3 regions of the Paenibacillus sp. 79R4 genome follow, and region 1 is predicted to be linked to each of the others. Evidence: riboswitches for the same ligand, from Rfam matches in the RefSeq annotation. Region 1 holds a riboswitch; each other region holds the start of a gene.

Region 1 (6,813 bases):
CCCATATATCGAGCAGCCAGCGCTGCATATCGCTTCGGGTTAAGGCATCAAGCGCGCTGAAGGGTTCGTCCAGGCAGAGAACTTCCTGCGGAGCAAGCAGGCCACGTAAGAAGGAAGCGCGCTGCTGCATACCGCCTGACAGCTTGTGGGGGTAAGCCTGTTCGAATTCAGCCAATCCGGCCTTGGTCAGCCAGGCTCTTGCTTCTTCACGTGCCGCTTTCATCGGCATGCCCGCAATTTCTCTGGCCAGAATAACATTGTCGAGCGTGCTGCGCCAAGGAAAAAGCGCTGGCTTTTGCGGAACATAGCTGATGTGGCCACGCTGCCCTGTGATGTCTGCGCCATGCAGCAGCACCTTGCCCGCGTCCGGCTTGACCAGGCCGCCGATGACGTGGAATAAAGTGCTCTTTCCGCAGCCGGACGGACCGATTATGGACACAAACTTCCCGGTTGGAACGGATAATGAGACATTATTCAGCACAGGCAAACTTTGTTTTCTCTCGCGAAATGCCAGACGGGCCATCTGGACTTCCAGAGCGAGAGGGAGCGGCGTGTGCTCATTCATCTTTGTATTCATGGCGTAAGCCCCTTTCTATTTATCATCATTGGACGGATGGTAGCGAATAAGCCATTTCTCAATGAATGAGATAAGCAGGAACATCGCCAGGCTAATCGTTACGATGATCGCAATAGCGACGAATATTTTATCGGTGCGAAAGGATGATTTCTGCAGCATCATATAATAACCGATGCCTTTGTCCGCGCCGATCCATTCTGCGATGATCGCCCCCATAACGCTGTAGGTAGCGGCAATCTTTGCCCCGGACATGATCGCGGGTAATGCATACGGCACTTCCAGCTTGGTGAAAATATTCCACTTTGAAGCTCCGGCCATCCGCATATAGTCCAGCATAACTCGATCTGTACGGCTTAACCCGTCCATAGCCGCCACTGCAATGGGAAAGAAGCAGACCAGGGTAATGACGATGATTTTAGGTAGAATCCCAAATCCAAACCAGATCATAAGCAAGGGGGCCAAGGCGATGATCGGAACATTCTGGCTGAGAATGATCAGCGGATAGAGCGCTTTTCTAAGAAAAGGGATATAGTGCAGTACAAAAGCGACCAGAAGCCCAACGAGGGTACCGATCGAGAACCCTAGCAGCATCAGCTTAAGCGTAGCCTGTGTATGCTCCCACAATCCGGCCACACCAGCCTTCGCTTCTTGCGCGATATCGACAGGGCTCGGCAGCATCCACTTATCGATATTAAATAAAGATGTGGCCGTTTGCCATAGAATGAGGAACAAGATGACCGCCACAAGGGGCGGCCATACACTGCTCCAGATACGTCGGAGTCTCATGGACGGTATTTCTCCGTCAGTTTATCCATGCTGGCACCTTCCGGATTGTAGTAGATTTTAATCTGGGAGATTACATTTTTGCTACCGAATTCAATGACAGCTTCGTTCATTTCTTTGACAATGTCCAGCAGTCGGCTGAGCTCGCCCTCCATTGTTGTCTCCAGCGGGCTCACCTGATACTTCACACCAGAAGCCTGAATGACTTCAATTGCACGATCGACGTAAGGAATCGAATCTTCCCCGCCCGGTGTCTTCGGAATAATCTGAATACTTACTAATGCATTAGCCATATATGGACATCCTCTCTGATCACAGAATTGTAGAACCGTCTTGGTGCTGCTAACGGGCCCCTTGAGTACATACTTATAGAAATTGAGGTTTACATTTATAGTGCAGGCATCTTGTTATTTGTTCTCCGGCAGAAAATTATTGGTGAAAGCAGCATCTGTATCCAGCGGTTTCTCAATCAGCTTCTTCTCATACATCCAATCGGAGTAATTCTGCCATACGGATTGCTTCTGCTCCCCCCAACGGGCAGCATCATCCTGGTATTTCGGGCTAAGCCATTTCTGACTGGCCATAACCAGGTCTTTATCGAGATCAGGAACAGCACTCAGCAGAATATCAGCTGCTTCCTCCGGATGCTGGATCGCATATTGATATCCTTTGGAAGTGGCACGCAGGAAGGCCTTGATTAATTCAGGATCGTCCTTGATCAGCTTCTCATTGGTTGTAATAACCGGAGTATAGTAGTCGAGCTTATCCGAATAGTCTTTTACGTAGAGCATATCGAGCGGTTCGCCGCGCAGCTCGGCTTCGATCCCCGTCCAGGCATAAAAAATCCAGGCGAAATCGATATCTCTTTTCACGGCGGTGAAGAAGTCGGCTTCGCCCATATTGATCATTTTTACCTTGCTAACATCCCCGCCATCGATGTCCATGATCGATTTCATGACGGCCTCTTCGACAGGTGAGCCCCAGCCGCCGTAGCTTTTTCCTTCAAAATCCTTAGGTGTCTTGATGTTCCGGTCCACAGGCGCGGCAAAGCCGGATGTATTATGCTGAATAACGGCCGCGATTGAGACGAGGGGCACGCCTTGGGTGCGGCCTTGTGTCACGCTCTCCTGATAGCTGATTCCGAAAGGCACCTCACCGGATGCCACCATTGCGTCCGCACCGCCAGAGCCCGGCAGCAGGATGTCCAGCTTCAGGCCCTCCTTTTCATAGAAGCCTTTGGCCTGTGCGACATAGAGGCCAGTATGGTTCGTATTCGGACTCCAATCCAGTACGAATTTAACATCGTGCAGTTCCTTCGTCTGTTCTCCCGTTGCCGCATTTCCATTATCGGCCGGGGTGTTGGCGTTATTCGCTTGGCCACAACCTGCGATGATAACAAGCAGGCAGGACAGGGCAAGCAGAATCCATTTTGATCGATGCAATGATATTCCCTCCTTCAAAATGTCTAATCCGTATTCACTTCCAGAAGCAGTTCCAAAAAGGCCAATTTGGATCAGAAAACCTTCGAGGCCGATTCAAGGAGGAGCGATCGCGATGCGCAAGGTAGTCTTTCCCGCGATATAAAATCTGATCAGTGCAGCTGCTAACCTATCAGTTCTATATCTAACATAAAGTAACACCAAGCGCTTATTCGACATCGAATCCTGAATTCAGCCGGGCTTTAAGCAGATGCTTACAAAGTCGTTCTCTAACGAAAACGTGCAGCTTCGCTCCTCAGGCCCCGGCCCCAGCTTGTTCCAGCCTTTGCTTCGCTGAAAACTGAACTTTTTGAACACGCACTTCCAGAGGAACTTACACTTCTAGTGTCCCTGATCACTTCCGAATGAAGCCGATAGTTAATAGGCTTAAATATACAGGATGCAAAAAAAGCGCCCCGGATCGGGACGCATAGGTGCACTTGAATATGAGCATAGCTTCATACCTGCATTTCTTCCTACGCTGGCATTACCCAGATCAGGTTAAAGGGTCAGTATCTTCGCGGGATACAATCTCAGCCGGCCTATTCCAGCTCCCCTGAACTATTGAACTACGGATTACAATTGCCATTATAGTTCGCTGTTGCAGATATGTCCAGTTAGAAAATGCAATATCATCGCTTCGCATCTCCGAAGAGATGGAGCCATTAACCGCGGAGGGGAAGGAGTCGCTGCCCTGATCTGCAGCCACTTGTTCTGGCTGCCAATCTTGTTTAAGATAGGGTTAATCGCTTCATGCTTCGGGATTTACTGGGTTCATCTCGGTCTGATTCGTAACGGCGCGATACTTCTTGAGCATATAGAGCCGCCAGCGTACAATCATACCGAAGGCGAGAATAAAGAAGAGCGAGCCGGTCTGAAGAATGGAGACATATTGCTCGATCACTTCATGCAGAGCCAGTCGAATCACAAGCAGACCGATCAGAATGAAGGCGAATCCGCTGGATCTTTTGGCAAAGACTTGTCCGTCCTTCATTTCAAAATGAGTAGTGCGAATGAGCGGATAGGAGAACAAAAGCCAGCCTGCAGCAAAAGCAATGACTCCATACAGGACGGGAATCCGCATCTGCGGCTCCACGAACATGGCGAAACCGGTAGCCATACCAAGCGGAGGAATAATAATCTTCTTGATCGTCACCGGACGGTTGCTGGCCTTAAGTCTGACGATGATGACTGATACGGCCATCAGGATCATAACAGCCGTTGCAATGATCCGCATATAAAAAGGGCTAATGGCGTCCACAATAACACCCCTTCTTTAATGTATTTGGTGGGTCAGTTACGCTAAAAATCAACGTTTTGAATTACCTCTTAGGCGAAATCATTATATCATAAATCCTCACCATGATAATAATCACATATGGATGTATGCATCAACCGGACCCGGGCTATAGATGCGGGAACGGTCAAAATATATAAAAAACAAATTATAATCGAGAGGATGAAGGATATGACGCAATTTGGTCTGAAGGATGAAATTCCATTTTATGTAGGTACATACGCAAAACCGGAGGAGCCGGGCATCTACTTATGCGGCTTGAATCAACAGACAGGAGCTTTGCGTATCGTAAGCCAATGCTCCGGAATATTGAATCCATCCTTTGTCATTGTAAATGGGGAAGCTTCAAGATTGTACGCGGTGAGCGAACAGTCTGAAGGCCGTCTTGTCAGCTATGGGATCGATATTGGCAGCGGAGCGCTAACGGAGCTGGACTCCGTGCCAACAGAGGGGGCGGACCCATGTCATCTGGCTTCGCTGCCTAACGGGGATGTAATCGTATCGAACTATTCCAGTGGGACTGTGAATCGTTTTGCCCTGGGTGAGCAAGGAGAAGCAAGCCGTATGGCGGCGAAAGTTCAGCAGGTCGGCACAGGTCCGGTGGCCGATCGCCAGGAGAAAGCCCATGCTCATAGCGCGGTGACCGATCTGGAGGGGAAATATGCCTTTGCATCGGATCTGGGGGCGGACCGGATCTTTATTTATAGCATGCACGATGGCGGTATGGCGCACCATAGCGAAGTGGCGTTGCCTCCGGGAGCTGGCCCAAGGCATTTCGTTCTTCATCCAAATGATCAGTACGCCTATGGAATTAATGAGCTGAACAATACGATTACTATCTATAGCTATAATAAGGCGGAAGGCAGATTAGACATTATTGACCATGTCGTTACGATTCCTGAGGACTTTACAGGAGAGAGCTATCCGGCGGATATTCATCTGTCTGAGGACGGCTGTTATTTATACGGCTCCAATCGTGGTCACGACAGCATTGTACGCTTTGAGGTCGACGCGGTAACAGGCAGACTGGTTGATCCGGAATGGACATCGACCGGAGGAAGCTGGCCGCGCAACTTCGCTGTTCTGAACGACTATGTGCTGGTCGCGAATCAATTCAGCGGCAATATCGTCTCTTTCAAACGCGATGCCGCTAGCGGCAAGCTGACCGCGACGGGGCAGGAGCTGGCCATAAGTCAAGCAGTCTGTGTTGAACCCGTATTAGAGTAACGGAGGCCGTTCCAAAAGTCCCCCACTGTTCATGTGGGATAGGATATTTTAAACAGGAACTAATTATGCACTTCTATAAATTCGGTAGACAGGAGAGCCAGAAGCTCATCTGCTCTGCCGTTTTTTTTGATTAAACACAGCTAACGTTGAAACTTATCATTTTCCAGAGAAAAAAACGTTTGACAAGAAAACCCAGTACATATAAAATAACACCATAACATACTAAACAGGTAGGAATAATTAAAGATGTTCTCACCGTACGGACGGAGGAACGCTCTACTTGCCTAGGCAGACACGGGTAGCGGCTCGGTTTGACCGTTGGGAGCAGGGCGTTTCTCCGTTTTTTGTTATAGATACAGAGCGAATCAGCGGAGCTGATGAGTTCTGAATTCTATTGCGAAGAAGACCAAACCTTAGGGGAACGGGTGTACAGCTGGCTATGACAGCCCCGTAGAAGGTTTCCTTATACGGTCGGAAAAGGTTCCTGCTTGCTTGGTAGGCAAGATACTATGGGAGAAGATGGGAAGTGATACGATGAGTAAAGTGGTGAAGCAGAGTATTCTGGTCAGTTTGGTGCTGGCTATGTCGGTGGCCCTGGTCGCCTGCGGCGGAGACAAAGCGAATGACAAAGCGAGCGCGACTGCTGGCGCGGATGGAGACAAAGGGAAGAGCGTCCAGTTACTGAACGTATCTTACGACCCTACTCGGGAATTGTACGAGAGCTACAATAAAGCATTTGCGACCTACTGGGAGAAGGAAAAAGGACAGAAAGTAACGATACAGCAATCACATGGGGGTTCGGGGAAGCAGGCCCGGGCAGTTATTGATGGGCTAGAGGCGGACGTTGTTACACTGGCTCTGGGATATGATATAGACTCCGTCCAGGAGAGCGGATTGATAAATGAAGGCTGGCAGCAAAAATATGAGCATAACAGCTCGCCATATACTTCAACGATCGTCTTCCTGGTGCGGAAGGGAAATCCAAAAGGGATCAAGGATTGGGATGATCTCATTAAGGACGGGGTAGAGGTCATCACTCCAAATCCGCAAACCTCGGGCGGGGCGCGCTGGAATTATCTCGCAGCCTGGAGTTATGCCCTGCATCATAACCATAATGACGAGGCAAAAGCGCAGGAATTTGTTAAACAGTTGTTTGAACATGTTCCGGTTCTGGATAGCGGTGCGCGCGGTGCGACTACGACGTTTGTAGAGCGCGGACTAGGCGATGTGCTTCTTGCCTGGGAGAATGAAGCCTGGCTAGCCGTTAAGGAGCTGGGTCCGGACAAATTCGATATCATCTATCCGTCGGAAAGTATCCTGGCGGAGCCGCCTGTCGCGGTCGTCGATAAAATCGTCGACAAGAAGGGGACTCGCGAGGTAGCAGAAGCTTATTTAAAATATTTATACACAGAAGAAGGGCAGACGATCGCAGCGGAGAACTATTACCGCCC
Region 2 (6,813 bases), on a different contig from region 1:
ACCTGCTGCCTGCCCCCATTGTCGCTGGCGTCTTGGCTCATGTTAAATCGTTGTCCTTATCTATCGCTTCAGAGTTATCCGCAAATCTGCCGCAGTTAGCCGACCTAGGGCTGGACATCGGACTGACGGATAACGGACGCCCTTACTTTATAGAATGCAACGGACGGGACCAACGCTACGGATTTCGCAAAGCGGGAATGACAAATATTTGGAAGGACACTTATCGGACTCCAATCGCCTATGCAAGGTATTTACTGAATCATCCGAAACGGACAGAAAGCCCCATTCATAAAATAACATCTAAATTTGATTAGACACAGCGCTTACCATCTGCTAATTTGAGCGGCAATAAGGAGCTGTCCCACAAGTAGTATGTACTACCAGGGACAGCTCCTTTTCTGCAGTAACGCCATCTATTATTACTGATATCTTACATCAGCTATCCCGAAAGGCGGCAGTAGAACCGACATTAGCAGTGCGGCTCCAACGGTAGCGCCTAGCAAGAGAACAACCCAACCATCATTCCTCGAGTACTCTGAGGGGTAATAGTAGCTTCTTTTTCCATTCCCGTCAAATGCTTTCGTCTCCATCGCCACCGCGACCCGGTGGGCCCTCCTGATTCCTTGAACAAGCAGCGGAACGATATACAGCTTAAGGCCACCGATCCATTTCATCCCACCGCGTAAGGAGCGGGCTCCGCGGATTTTCAAAGCATTGCGGCGAATCTGCAGCTCCTCCCATACCATGGGCAGCAGCCGGATCGAAGCCATAAAGCTATAAGCGAATTTGGGCGGCAGCTTCGCCTTCTGCATTAAGGCATAAAACAGAGCGACCGATGGAGTTGTCAGCACAAACAATAAGCCTTCCGAAGCAAACGTTACAGCCTTAAACCCAACATGTATGCCGCGATAGAAGCTCTCCTGAGAAATTCGGATCAGCCCCCAGGTCCACCAGATCGTATCCCCTTTGCCAAACAGAATCATTGTCGAAGAGGAGGCCAGGAAGACGATGAGGAACGGCGTCATAATAAGTGATATTTTCCAGAGTTTATGTCCGCTGAAGAACACCAGCAATAACAGAAAGCAAGTCATCTGGTAAAAGATGAAATCAAGCCGATGAGTGAAGAGTGTCAGCATAAATAGCGCAATCATACAAATCAGCTTAGCAACCGGATTCGCGCGATGAAACGAGTTACTGCGATACGGAATCAAAAAATCATTCATGTCCCCACGCCCCTGTCGCTCCATGATGCTTAGCCATTGTCTCTCCCCGGATGGTCAGCCTTCTCTCGACAAGACGTCCATTCTCTACTCGCCATTCCGAAGTCGCTATCGTGTCGGCCAGCTTCTCCTCATGCGTGATCATCACAATTGCGACTCCCTGTCTGCGAAGTCCCTCACACAGGCTTAGAATTGCAAAGGTGCTCACCGCATCCTGACCAAAAGTCGGCTCATCCAGCAGCAGCACCGGCTTATTCAGCACCGTCGCTCCAGCCACGCTTAGACGCCGCTTCTGACCCAGCGAGAGCTGATAGGGATGGCGCTGCTCCATTCCTTCTAATCCGAACTGACCTATCGCCTGCCTGACCAGAGATGATATACGGTCTTTGTCATACCCTTCTTCATATAAGGAAAAGGCAATCTCCTCACTCACTTGATCAGCTACAAACTGCATCTCTGGATTCTGAAACACAAAGCCTATTTTCCGAGCCGCCTTCACGGTTCTGCTTTTCTTCGCCTTGTCTCCACCCATATCAATTCTCTGCAGCTTGTAGGTTCCATCTGTTGGCAGAAGCCCCATTAGACTGAGCAATAATGAGCTCTTCCCCGCACCGTTTGGTCCTGTAATCACGATGAAGTCTCCGGGATAAATCTCGGCTTGCTCCACTTCAATCACAGTTCTCCGCTGTCTGTAGCCCTGAAATTGCTTCAACTCTATCAGCGGCTCTGCCAGGGTAGAATATGGGGCCTCCCTAGGGAGACTCAGAAGCCTCTCCCCTTCCCGGGACAAGAAGAAGGCTTCCCATACCCCTGGGTACCAGATCCCGAACTGCTCCAATTGTTTATGGAAGGAGGCGAACAGCTTCGTTGGAGGAGCCTGCCCGAGAATTTGTCCGTCCGGGCCAAACAGGACTACATTATCCACAAGCCCGATCATCTCTTCAATTCGATGCTCAACAATGACCAGCGTTCGTCCTTCGGCGATAGAATGAATGGCCTCCCAGATCTGCTTACGTCCTTCGGGATCAAGCAATGCAGAGGGCTCATCCAGGAACAGGACTTCAGGATCGGCCAGAAGCACCGAAGCAAGCGCCAGCCGCTGCTTCATTCCCTGCGACAATGAATTTATCGGAACATGCAAATTCTCAAAGAACAGGCCGACCTGATCCAGAGCCTGCCTCATCCGTGTCTCCATCTCTTCTCTGGGAATACATAGATTCTCCAGCACAAAGGCCAGCTCTTCATCTATGTAAGGCATACAGAACTGCGTATCCGGATCCTGGAACAACACCCCTCTCGATTCAGGAACAATTCTCTCCTTGAACCGCATCGGTACCTCGACCATCTCAGGCATGATCCCGCTCAGCATCTGAAGCAAGGTGGACTTGCCGCAACCGCTGGGCCCGAGCAATAGCACCTTCTCACCGCGCCGCACGGAGACGGAAAAGTCCTTAAATACAAATGCAGCTTCCCCTGGGAACTTCAGCCGAAGATCCTCCACCCCCAAAATAATATCGGGTACCGCAGCCGCTTGTCCGGCGACCTCAATATCAGACTCTGCCATTCCATTTGCATAAGCTGTGTTCATCATTAATCATCCAACGCCGCCAGATCCTTGGATTCAACAGGGCGAAGCAGATGGGTTACCCCTGTGCGCTCGACCGCTTTGGCCAAGCTATAGGCCAGGAATCCCGCGATGACGACCGAACTGACAGCACGCATCGAATATTTGGCAATGAACATCCATGGCGCATAATCTCCGACATATCCATAGAAAATGTCCGGTATCAGTGAGCCGATCGACGCGGCAAGACCTGCCAGACCCGCGACCGGTGCAGAGAAGTTACGATAGCGGAAAGCGGCAAATATAAGCTCTGCGGCGAGTCCCTGAAGCAGGCTATAGACAAGCAGTTGAATTCCCCATGCGCTGCCGAATAGTACCTCCACATGCGCAGCTGCAACTTCGGCAATCAGCGCCACACCCGGCTTGCGAATCAATAGAAAGACAAGTGTCGAGGCGATGAACCACATGCCGTACACCAGTTCATCCGCCTGAAAGAACAGCGGAGATAAAAGTCCATACACCGAGCTCCACAAATGATACACTACTCCGAGCACGACCGAGATTAGCACCGTCACCAGAAGATCGCTAAGCTTCAGTCCCCGTTTTTCCTTTTGCATGTTGACCTCTACCATAACCTATCACTCCTTAATTAATTTATTGCGGGGATATTCCGTCTAGAGAACAATAAAAAAACCGGCTGAATAAGCTCAGTCGGTTGTATAGTCCCAGTATGCAGACATAATAAGTCCACAAAATAAGCACGAACAGGACGATAGATTCTCTACGCTGGCATTATCCAGATCAGATTAACGGTCTGCAGCGGAGTATGCTGCCATCTCAGCCTGATTCACTCAAGCCCCCGTATCCCTATGCAATTAACATTACAATACACCACATGTTTCCAAGTTAGCAAGCATCAATTACAATATTTTTATATTTATTGCTTTCGCTCTTATTCTATGTCAAGATAGCGGAAGTAGATTGCGGCAGTTCCAACTGCCCTTCACCTATGGGAGGAAATAACAATTGGCTACCAAATGGATGATATGGATGACAGAGCTGTCTTCACGAAAATCGGTTTGCCGGCTGACTGGCCGCTTTTCCCATTCCAAATGGAGCAGGTTCGTCATTCCGCGCTTTGCTAAAGCTTATGGAATTACCCTGGATGAAGCGGAGAAGGAAATCAAAGAATACCATACTTTGAATGAATTTTTTACGCGCAGGCTCAAACCAGGAATGCGCCCGATTTGCCAGGAACCAGGCGGTGTCGCAAGCCCCGTTGATGCGCTAATTACTGCTATGGGAAAGATCCAATCCAGTACGATCCTGAATGTAAAAGGACAGGACTATTCCATTGATGAACTGCTTAACCATTCGCCGAGGAGCGAGGCTTACCGCAATGGTTATGCTTTTGTGCTCTATCTTAGCCCAACCGACTATCATCGGATTCATGCCCCAGTGAGCGGACGCAAGCTGGAGAGCGAGCATATATCGGGGAAGGTGTACCCGGTGAACCATTTTGGAATGACCCATATGCGTTCTGTACTTGCCCGCAACGAGCGGCTCATCACATATATTTCCCACGAATACGGGGAGAGCGCCGTCGTAAAAGTCGGAGCCATGAATGTCAGCAGTATCAAATATGTCGACGATGAAGCCAAAGAGTGGGAGCGCGGCGATGAGCTGGCCTATTTTGAATTTGGCTCCACTGTAGTTCTCCTGATGCAGGATAACTTCGAGCCGTCGTCCAGCCTGGATGTAGGAAGTAAAGTCAAGGTCGGAACCCTGCTCGGGCATCTTCACAATTCTAAGCTGAGTCACTAATCGTACAAAAAAACCTGAGTGCGTGCGACTCAGTTTTTTTCTTTGTCTAACTTTATTTTCAATCCCGCGCGCTCATCTTATTTCAGAAGGACTTTTCCCCGTATACTGCTTGAATTGACGGCTGAAGAAAAATATGTCCCTATACCCCAAAGCATCGGCCACTTCGGTTACATTCATGCCTGCATGCAAGAGCAGATGCTGAGCGCGATCAATCCTGCATTTAATAATATAAGTCTGCACGGACATGCCGATGATCTCTTTGAATTTAATTGAGAAGTAACGCGCTGACAAACCGGCTCGGGCGGATAAATCTTCAACTTTATGCGGCAATCCGGGATGCTGCAGAACATAATTAGCCACCTCATGGATGACCTCGACCAGCTGATTGCTTACTTTCTTCTCCCGGGGAACCTCACGCTCCTCGCGCAGCAAATAGATGAGAAGTTGCTTCAGGATCAGACGAGCCTCCTCCTCCGCTCCATAGGCATTCACCAGGAACAAGCGTACATAGCGAGACAGCATATATTCAAAATCAAGGGTATTGTCCAATACCCGATAAGATCCGGGAACTTCCATGACAGGCTCATCTATATCAAAATGAATATATGTAAGTACTAGCGGCCGTTGCGGATTATGCGTCGCAGTCGGATGATCGCCTTTACGAAACAAGAAGCAGCTTCCTTTACTCACTTGAAAAGTCTGGTTGTTCAGGACGACGTTCCCTTCCCCGCTCCACACATAGAATAAATCATAGTTCTCCAGCGCTTTATCTCGCTTGCGCCACTTCCAGTTAGGTTCGCATACAATTTTGGCAAATGCCGGCTTCAGAATAAAAGATGATGGTGAAACGTGAAGCATGTCCTTCCCTCCCCCAAAATTTTTTCCCTTGTAAGAGGTTGTTCAAAAAGTTCGCTTTTGATCAGAAAAACAGAAAGCTTATGCCCACATCAAATTTGAAATTAGCTGGGCTACGCACGATGCTTACAAGGTTATGTTTTCTACGGATACCTTCTAGAGGCTTGTAAGTATTATACTCATTTTAATACCAGTTGAACATCTTCTTGGGGTTCCATTCACCTAGAGGAATAGAAGGAAATCATCGTGACGGCTTATGTTGTAAATGATATAATGTAAGGCAGTCTAAAACGGATTTGTCCTAAAGCGGCTGTTCAAAAGCGGTATACTCGGCATCAAATCTTGAATTCAGCCTGCTACTGGAAACCATAAAAATAAACGATCGGAAGGATGGAACGAGAATGAGCCTGAATCCACTTGCAGAGCAGTTGAACCAGACCTTGCAGCAAGGCTATGTTTATGACATGTTATCTCAGCTGGGTAAGGAGATTTACTTCCCGAAGGAAGGAATCCTGAGCCAGTCCGCTGAAGCATCCGCAGGGGCTAAGAAGTATAATGCGACGATTGGTATCGCAACCGAAAATGGCATCCCTATGCATCTTTCCGCCATTCAAGACACCCTGTCCGCCTATAAACCGCAGGATTTGTACCCTTATGCACCACCGGCTGGCAAACCGGAATTGCGTAAATTATGGCGTGAGAAGATGATCGAGGAGAATCCTGCACTTGACGGTAAGAGCTTCGGGAACCCGGTGGTTACTAATGCGTTGACGCATGGTCTGAGCGTAGTTGCCGATCTGTTTGTGGATGAAGGCGATGTCGTCGTCTATCCGGATAAAAATTGGGAGAATTATGAGCTGACCTTCGGCATTCGCCGCCATGCCCATATTGTCAACTATCCCCTCTTTACTGAAGATATGAAGTTTAACAGTGCTGGCCTTCGCGAGGCTCTGCTGGCGCAGCAAGACAAAGGCAAAGCGATCGTCATTCTTAATTTTCCGAACAACCCGACAGGCTATACGCCGGGAGCCAAGGAAGGTCAAGAGATCGTGTCGGCGATTCACGAAGCTGCTGAAGCCGGCATCAATGTCGTTGTCGTTACGGATGACGCCTATTTCGGCCTGTTCTTCGAGGAATCGATGACGGAATCCCTGTTCGGCAAGCTGGCTGGCCTCCATCCGCGAATCCTTCCGATCAAGGTGGACGGAGCCACGAAGGAAGAGTATGTATGGGGCTTTAGAGTCGGCTTTATTACCTTTGCGAACGATAATGCTGATGTCCTTGCCGCGTTGGACCAGAAGACAACAGGTATTATTCGCGCCACGATCTCCAGCGGCTCGCACCCTTCGC
Region 3 (6,813 bases), on a different contig from region 1:
TATGCCCCGGCCAGATTATATGATGACGAGATCGCTATTGCCCACTGCTTACAGAAGATGGGGGATTATGTTGCCGGCGGACCGGAGTTCTACAGTGTGGCCGAGGCGTCGCAGGATCATTATCTCGGCATGATGATCGAGAAGGCGATATTATCAGGTGAGGTTGTCGAGACCCGGCATCAGCGCTGGTCCAGATGATGGATAAGATAAGTAGAGAAACGATGGACCCGACCTAGACAGGTATTCCGATAATTGGGCGAAGTATACAGAGATAGATGCCTAATCATTTGTTGCAATCGCGGAATATGATGGTGTGTACTCTTAATCAAGGAGGGATACACGTTGGGTGAAGTAGTTGGTGGATTAGGTTGTGGACCTGGAGTTGGCGGATTATGGACTTCTACTGGAGCGATCTTGGTTCTGTTTATCTTGCTGGTAATTATTACGAGAAGCTTTTGTTTCTAATTAATCTTTGACACACATACCCCTCTAATAAACAGGCCATATTGTAAGCAAATGTGGAAGCTCCGAAATAAGAGAAGCCTGCTAACCTTTAATGGGTTGGCGGGCTTTTTTTACATATTAACGACCCCCGCATATTGATTATCCTGCTGGAAGAGGCATATAATACAAACATATGTTCTGTAAGAGGTGAGAGTAATGTTAAATGATCTGGAACGCAAGGTGCTCCGAATTCTGTACAACTTCTCAACGCAGCGGCGCCGAATGCCGACAAAGCCCGAGTTAGAGCGTACAACGGGCCGTCAATACCGGGATATCAAATCCGCTCTGGATGTGTTGGTGCAGGAAAGGTATATTTTCTGGCCGGATAACCCTCAACTTGATACGATTGTGATTCTGGAAGGATGGGAACGGGATGCATTTATTCCTAAATCCAAGCCAACTATATTCGAGTAACCTTGATTTTCTGAATTATCATTGGGAATAGCCGAGGAAAGTAGAATCGGGATTAAGAATTGCAAAACTAAAATGTATTGTATATGCTTGTTTCATCTAGAAACTGTTGGCTCCAATGAGATTAAGGGCATTAGAGCAGCACAATTACTGAGGGGAGGATTTCATAATCATGAGTACATCACAGTTGTTTGCCAGACCACAGCTTGCTGATTGTGTGCCTGACCTAGTTGCTACGGCGCGGGGAGATAAGAAGGCTACACTGGTTATCAAGAATGCGAAGCTGGTCAATGTATGTTCCGGAGAGATTCAGGACGGTATATCGATTGGCGTTCAAGGCAGCCGGATTGCCTTCGTGGGGACGGATGCCAGCCATATGATCGGTGCAGATACGAAGATCATCGATGCTGCCGGACGTTATGTTGCTCCAGGTTTGCTGGACGGTCATTGTCATATTGAGAGCAGTCAGATCACACCAACCCAATTCGCCAGAGCCGTGCTTCCGAAGGGTACGACGGGCGGATTTTTTGATGCTCATGAGATTACCAATGTATTGGGATTGCCGGGCCTGAGACTCATGCTGGACGAAGCCAGACAAACCCCGCTTGCCGCTTATATGCAGGTTGCTTCTTGTGTTCCGTCTACAGGTCCGGATATGGAGACGGCGGGCGCTGAGATCGGCCCGGCAGAGGTTGCTGAAGCCTTCACTTGGGGGCCTGATATGATCGCTTTGGGCGAAGTTATGAACTTCCCAGGCGTAGTATTTGGTGACGAGAAGATGATTGGAGAGATTCAGGCTACGCTGCGTGCGGGCAGAGTAGCGGACGGGCACTATACGTGGCCGGTGGATGACTGGAGAATATCTGCTTATGCGGCCAGCGGCATTACCGGCTGCCATGAGAGCGTGAACGCTGAGGATGTTATCGAGCGTGTCAGAAGAGGCATGTACGCCAAAATGAGACGCGGTTCAGCTTGGCATGATGTTGCCGAATCGATTAAGGCGCATACCGACTATGGCATTGATACACGTCGCATGATGCTCGTTACAGACGATCGCAGCCCGGAATCTCTTGTTGATGAGGGACATATGGACTTTGTAGTTCGTCATGCGATCTCGCAGGGCGTACGTCCGGTAACGGCTTTCCAGATGGCGACGATCAATACGGCAGAACGCTTTGGGGTTGCCCGGGACGTGGGCACCATTACGCCAGCTTCTATCGCTGACATTATCATCCTTGATGGAAATCTGGCCGATGTGAACGTTGTAATGACGATTGCGGCTGGACAAGTTGTGGCCGAGAATGGCAAGATGACTGTGGAATTGCCTGAATTCGAATATCCGCAGGAGGCTATTAACTCGGTGCACCTTACCCGAGCTGTGACTGAGCAGGACTTTGTGATCGAAGCGCCAATCCAGTCCGGTGAATTGACGGCGCGAGCTATTGGGGTTCGCGAGAACCATGTGGATACGACCGAAGACCTCGTGTATGTACGGATCGAGAACGGACAGGTAGCCCTTAGGGTAGAGGATGGCATTTCCAAGCTGGCTGTCATTGAGCGTCACAAAGGAACGGGCAATAAGACCGTAGGCCTGGCATCGCGCGTTGGCTTCAATGTGCCGGCTGCAATCGCAACGACCGTTGCTCATGACTGTCATAATGTGATGATCATCGGCAATTCCGATGCTCTGATGGCCAAGGCTGCAAATACCGTTGCTGAAATGCAGGGCGGTATCGCGGTTGTTACCGAAGACAAGATCGTCAAGCTGCCGCTGCCGGTGGCCGGATTGATGTCAAATGCGCCGTTCGAACAGGTGGCCGAGCAATCCCGTGCGGTAAGCCAGGCGTTGTATCAAGCAGGCTGCACAATGAACTATGCCTTCATGACCTTGTCACTGCTGGCGCTGGTGGTTATTCCTGAACTGCGTATTTCCGATCTTGGTCTGTTCAAGATGACAGAGCAGGGCTTCGTGAAGGTTCCTTTGTTCGTCGAGGAGCCATAAGACAGGCAACAGGGACTGTCACTATTTGACATACGGCTGCTGCCATAGTTAAATAATAGGTAATTGAATAGGAAATCCACTAGGGGAGTCGTGATAACGACTGAGACAGGATAAATCCTGGACCCTTTGAACCTGATCTAGTTAGCACTAGCGTAGGAAAGTGGAGTCGGACTGAATTGCTATAGCTATATTTGTTAAGTGACAGGCCGCTCCATATCCGGAGCGGCCTTTTTGCTGTGTAAACCGGACAGGGATTTGCATCTGCATTTGATATATTCATGCGAATCAAGGGGGTTCATCAGCCCTCATAGCGGATTTCTTTATTCAGGAGATATGCAAGTTGAACAAATGAAAACTTAGTCATTTGGGAGGATAGTTCAACTTTTATCGTTTCAAAAAAATTTGGAGGTGGAGATCATGAGTTTTACGAGACAGCTTCGTCAGCAAGCAGATTCTATTTTTCAAGCTATTTATAAACATTCATTTGTACGTGGGATCGCGGACGGAACATTGAAGCGGGAGCAGCTGATCCATTATGTGAAGCAGGATTTTGAGTATTTGAACGCCTTTATGCGGATTTATGGCATTGCCATATCCAAGAGCCGGACGCGGGAAGAGATCGAGATGTTCAACGAGCAGATCAACTTCGTGCTGCATAGCGAAGTGCACCCGCATAACAATTTTTGCCGCGTGGCTGGCGTTACTTATGAGGAACTCCAGGGGTTCCCGCTGGCTCCCTCAGCCCATCATTATATCCGCCATATGCTAACCGTTGCGCACGAAGGCAGCCTGGGTGAGATCGTATCCGCTTTGCTGCCGTGTCCTTGGACCTATATCGAAATCGGCCAGCGTTTGCTGGAGGAAGTCAAACCGGATGAATCGCATCCGTTCTACGATTGGATCGATTTCTACGGGGGAGGAATGTCGGATCTGACCGAACGATTCTGCCGTTATGTGGACGATTGGGCTGAGCGCGTGACCGAAGCCGAGCGGCTGCGGATGAGAGAGCATTTTCTGCTGAGCTGCCAACTGGAATATATGTTCTGGGACATGGCCTTCCGCGAGGAAGAATGGCCGGTTGCTATGAATTTAGGAAGCGGGGCTGAAAGAGTATAAGAACTGAAATTTGAGTGTATGTGTGGTGGAACTGAATGAGTATGAGTGCAGAAATGGGAGTGTAAGTGAACTGGAACGGAATGAATATAAAAGCTGAAATTAGGTATGCAGCTGGGAATGATGCAGCCGTAGAGGTAGGAACAGTTAAGGGATCGGAGCTTCAGTATGCTGGCTGGGAATCATCTGGTCTGCCGTGATTCGCCGAGTAGCAGTGAAATGGACTATTAACTTATTGCGCCATCAGATAAACAGATGGGAAGGGTACCGGACTACAAATTTGAGAATGGGGTTGATTTGCAATGAGTACACTCGAACAGGATATTGCTGCACTATTAACTAAAGTACAGAAGGCAAGGCCGCTCGTACATAATATGACGAACGTGGTCGTTACCAATTTCACTGCGAACGGTCTGCTTGCGCTTGGCGCGTCACCAGTGATGGCCTATGCCAGGGAAGAAGTAGCAGATATGGCCAAGGTGGCTGGTGCGCTGGTACTGAATATCGGCACGCTGTCGACGGAGCAGGTGGACGCAATGATCATCGCCGGGAAGTCAGCCAATCTTCATGGTGTTCCCGTACTTTTGGACCCAGTAGGTGTAGGGGCGACTCGCCTTCGTACGGAGTCAGCCCAGCGAATTCTTCGTGAAGTGAAGATTTCTCTAATTCGCGGTAATGCTTCCGAAGTCGCTAACCTGGTTGGTGAGGTCTCAGACATTAAAGGAGTAGATGCGGCCGAGAGCAGTGCGGGAGCAAATGCGGAAATCGCACTCCGGGCGGCTCGCCAATTTAATGCAATAGTAGCCATTACTGGCAAAGAAGATGTTATAGCTGATGGGGTCCATTACCGGGTCATCAGCGGCGGAGATGTGCTGCTGACGCAGGTGACCGGAGCAGGCTGCTTGCTGACATCTGTGCTGGGGGCTTTCGCAGCGGTCGAGCGCGATATGATGCTTGCGGGCACAGCGGGATTGGCTTATTACGGTGCGGCGGCAGCCCGTGCTGCGGAGCGGACCGCCTCGTTAGGTCCTGGCAGTTTCCAGGTTGCTTTTCTGGATGAACTGGCTAAGCTTCATCCACATTCAGTAAAGGGGTATGCAGCTATAGCTGAGCCGAATAGCAAGGCTGCAGGGGGGGAATCAAGATGAGTATTCCTAGAGCTCTGACGATCGCCGGTTCGGATAGCGGCGGCGGCGCCGGAATTCAGGCTGATCTCAAGACCTTTCAGGAGCTGGATGTGTTTGGGATGTCGGCGATTACTGCGATTACAGTTCAGAATACGCTTGGTGTTGAGAAGGTATATCCGTTGCCGCCTGAGGCATCCGCCGAGCAGATCAGGGCGGTAGGTTCGGATATCGGCGTCGACGCGCTCAAGACAGGAATGCTCTTCAACGCGGAAATTATAGAACAGGTCGCGGGACAGATTGCCAGCTTCGGTTGGCGAAATGTTGTTATTGATCCGGTGATGATCGCCAAAGGCGGAGCGTCGCTGCTGCTCACCGAAGCGATTCAGGCGATGAAGGAGCATTTGCTCCCGCTTGCCCTGATCGTTACGCCGAATATCCCAGAGGCGGAGGTGCTATCCGGCATCCAAATCCGTACGATGGAGGACCGCCGCGAAGCTGCGAAGCGTATCGCTGAATATGGTGCGCGAACCGTGGTCATCAAGGGCGGTCATGATCATGGGGAGCGAGTAATAGATCTATTGTACGATGGCAGCACATTTACAGGACTCGCTGGCAGACGCATTAAGACCAAGCATACGCACGGGACCGGCTGCACCTTCTCGGCCGCCATCGCGGCAGGCCTGGCAAAGGGGCTGACGGTAGAGCGGGCTGTTGAGGAGGCGCGCGCTTTCATCCAAGCGGCGATTGAGGACACCTTGGAGCTGGGGCAGGGTCATGGACCAACCAATCATTGGGCCTACTGTCGAAGGAGGGTGAAGGTCTGATGAATGAGGATATGATGTCTGTGAAGGCAAGCGCGGGCGGAAACGATCGGGAAAGCGCAGCGGAAGAAGCCCGGGGAAATGATGGAATGAGGAAAAGGAAATGGGAAGTTGGCAAGTGCGATTTGGTAAATCAAGGTCCGTTAGACGATGGTATGAAGGGGAATGGGGAATTCGGCAGAAAACACGCCAGAATCTCTTCTGATCGGATGCGAGAGTATTTACAGCTCTATCTGGTAGTGGGTACTGTGAACTGCAAAGAAAATCCAGTCAAGGTCGTGCGCGAGGCGCTGGAGGGCGGAGTTACACTCGTTCAGCTCCGGGAGAAAGGGCCCGGAAGTCTGACGGGGGGAGCCCGGCTGGAGCTCGCCAGGCGGCTGCGGGCCTTGTGCCACAGCGCGGGAGCTTTGTTCATCGTCAATGACGATGTAGAGCTGGCGCTGGCGGTGGATGCCGATGGGGTTCACATCGGCCAGGAGGACGGGGCGGCGGACCGCGTGCGTGCCCGTATCGGCGAGCGGATACTGGGGGTATCCGCGATTACGGGCAGCGAGGCAAGGTCCGCCATCCGGCAGGGGGCCGATTACCTCGGTATCGGCCCGATCTCCCCCACGAGCTCCAAGGGGGATGCTCGTGCTGTGCAGGGCCCGCAGGTGCTGGAGGCACTGCGGGCCCAGGGCATTGCCCCGCCGATCGTCGGTATCGGCGGGATTACCGCGGCGCGCGCGGCGGAGGTCATGTCCGCCGGGGCGGATGGTGTCGCCGTGATCTCGGCGATCCCCCAGGCGGACGACGCCCGGGGCGCCGCGGCCGCGATCAAGCGCGAGGTGCTGCG

The links. Region 1 has a riboswitch for thiamine pyrophosphate ahead of DMN77_RS20460 (ABC transporter substrate-binding protein). Riboswitches for the same ligand answer to the same signal wherever they lie in the genome.
Region 2: it holds a riboswitch for thiamine pyrophosphate, as region 1 does, so the genes downstream of both, DMN77_RS14635 (ECF transporter S component) here and DMN77_RS20460 (ABC transporter substrate-binding protein) in region 1, are expected to answer to the same signal.
Region 3: it holds a riboswitch for thiamine pyrophosphate, as region 1 does, so the genes downstream of both, tenA (thiaminase II) here and DMN77_RS20460 (ABC transporter substrate-binding protein) in region 1, are expected to answer to the same signal.

What each region holds. Positions count from the first base shown of each region.
Region 1 is NZ_QJOT01000019.1:1,545-8,357, forward strand. It holds gene DMN77_RS20445 (ABC transporter ATP-binding protein) at 1-577, opposite strand, end outside; gene DMN77_RS20450 (ABC transporter permease) at 593-1,363, opposite strand; gene DMN77_RS20455 (thiamine-binding protein) at 1,360-1,653, opposite strand; gene DMN77_RS20460 (ABC transporter substrate-binding protein) at 1,768-2,802, opposite strand; TPP riboswitch at 3,295-3,406, opposite strand; gene DMN77_RS20465 (CcdC family protein) at 3,590-4,102, opposite strand; gene DMN77_RS20470 (lactonase family protein) at 4,307-5,362, shown strand; gene DMN77_RS20475 (sulfate ABC transporter substrate-binding protein) at 5,897-6,813, shown strand, end outside.
Region 2 is NZ_QJOT01000009.1:124,458-131,270, reverse strand. It holds gene DMN77_RS14650 (YheC/YheD family endospore coat-associated protein) at 1-314, shown strand, start outside; gene DMN77_RS14645 (energy-coupling factor transporter transmembrane component T family protein) at 420-1,223, opposite strand; gene DMN77_RS14640 (ABC transporter ATP-binding protein) at 1,216-2,811, opposite strand; gene DMN77_RS14635 (ECF transporter S component) at 2,811-3,416, opposite strand; TPP riboswitch at 3,546-3,657, opposite strand; gene asd (archaetidylserine decarboxylase) at 3,811-4,608, shown strand; gene DMN77_RS14625 (helix-turn-helix domain-containing protein) at 4,681-5,466, opposite strand; gene DMN77_RS14620 (aminotransferase class I/II-fold pyridoxal phosphate-dependent enzyme) at 5,871-6,813, shown strand, end outside.
Region 3 is NZ_QJOT01000008.1:186,140-192,952, forward strand. It holds gene DMN77_RS13475 (Gfo/Idh/MocA family protein) at 1-198, shown strand, start outside; gene DMN77_RS13480 (hypothetical protein) at 661-918, shown strand; gene DMN77_RS13485 (adenine deaminase) at 1,088-2,917, shown strand; TPP riboswitch at 2,989-3,093, shown strand; gene tenA (thiaminase II) at 3,335-4,033, shown strand; gene thiM (hydroxyethylthiazole kinase) at 4,333-5,178, shown strand; gene thiD (bifunctional hydroxymethylpyrimidine kinase/phosphomethylpyrimidine kinase) at 5,175-5,981, shown strand; gene thiE (thiamine phosphate synthase) at 6,134-6,813, shown strand, end outside.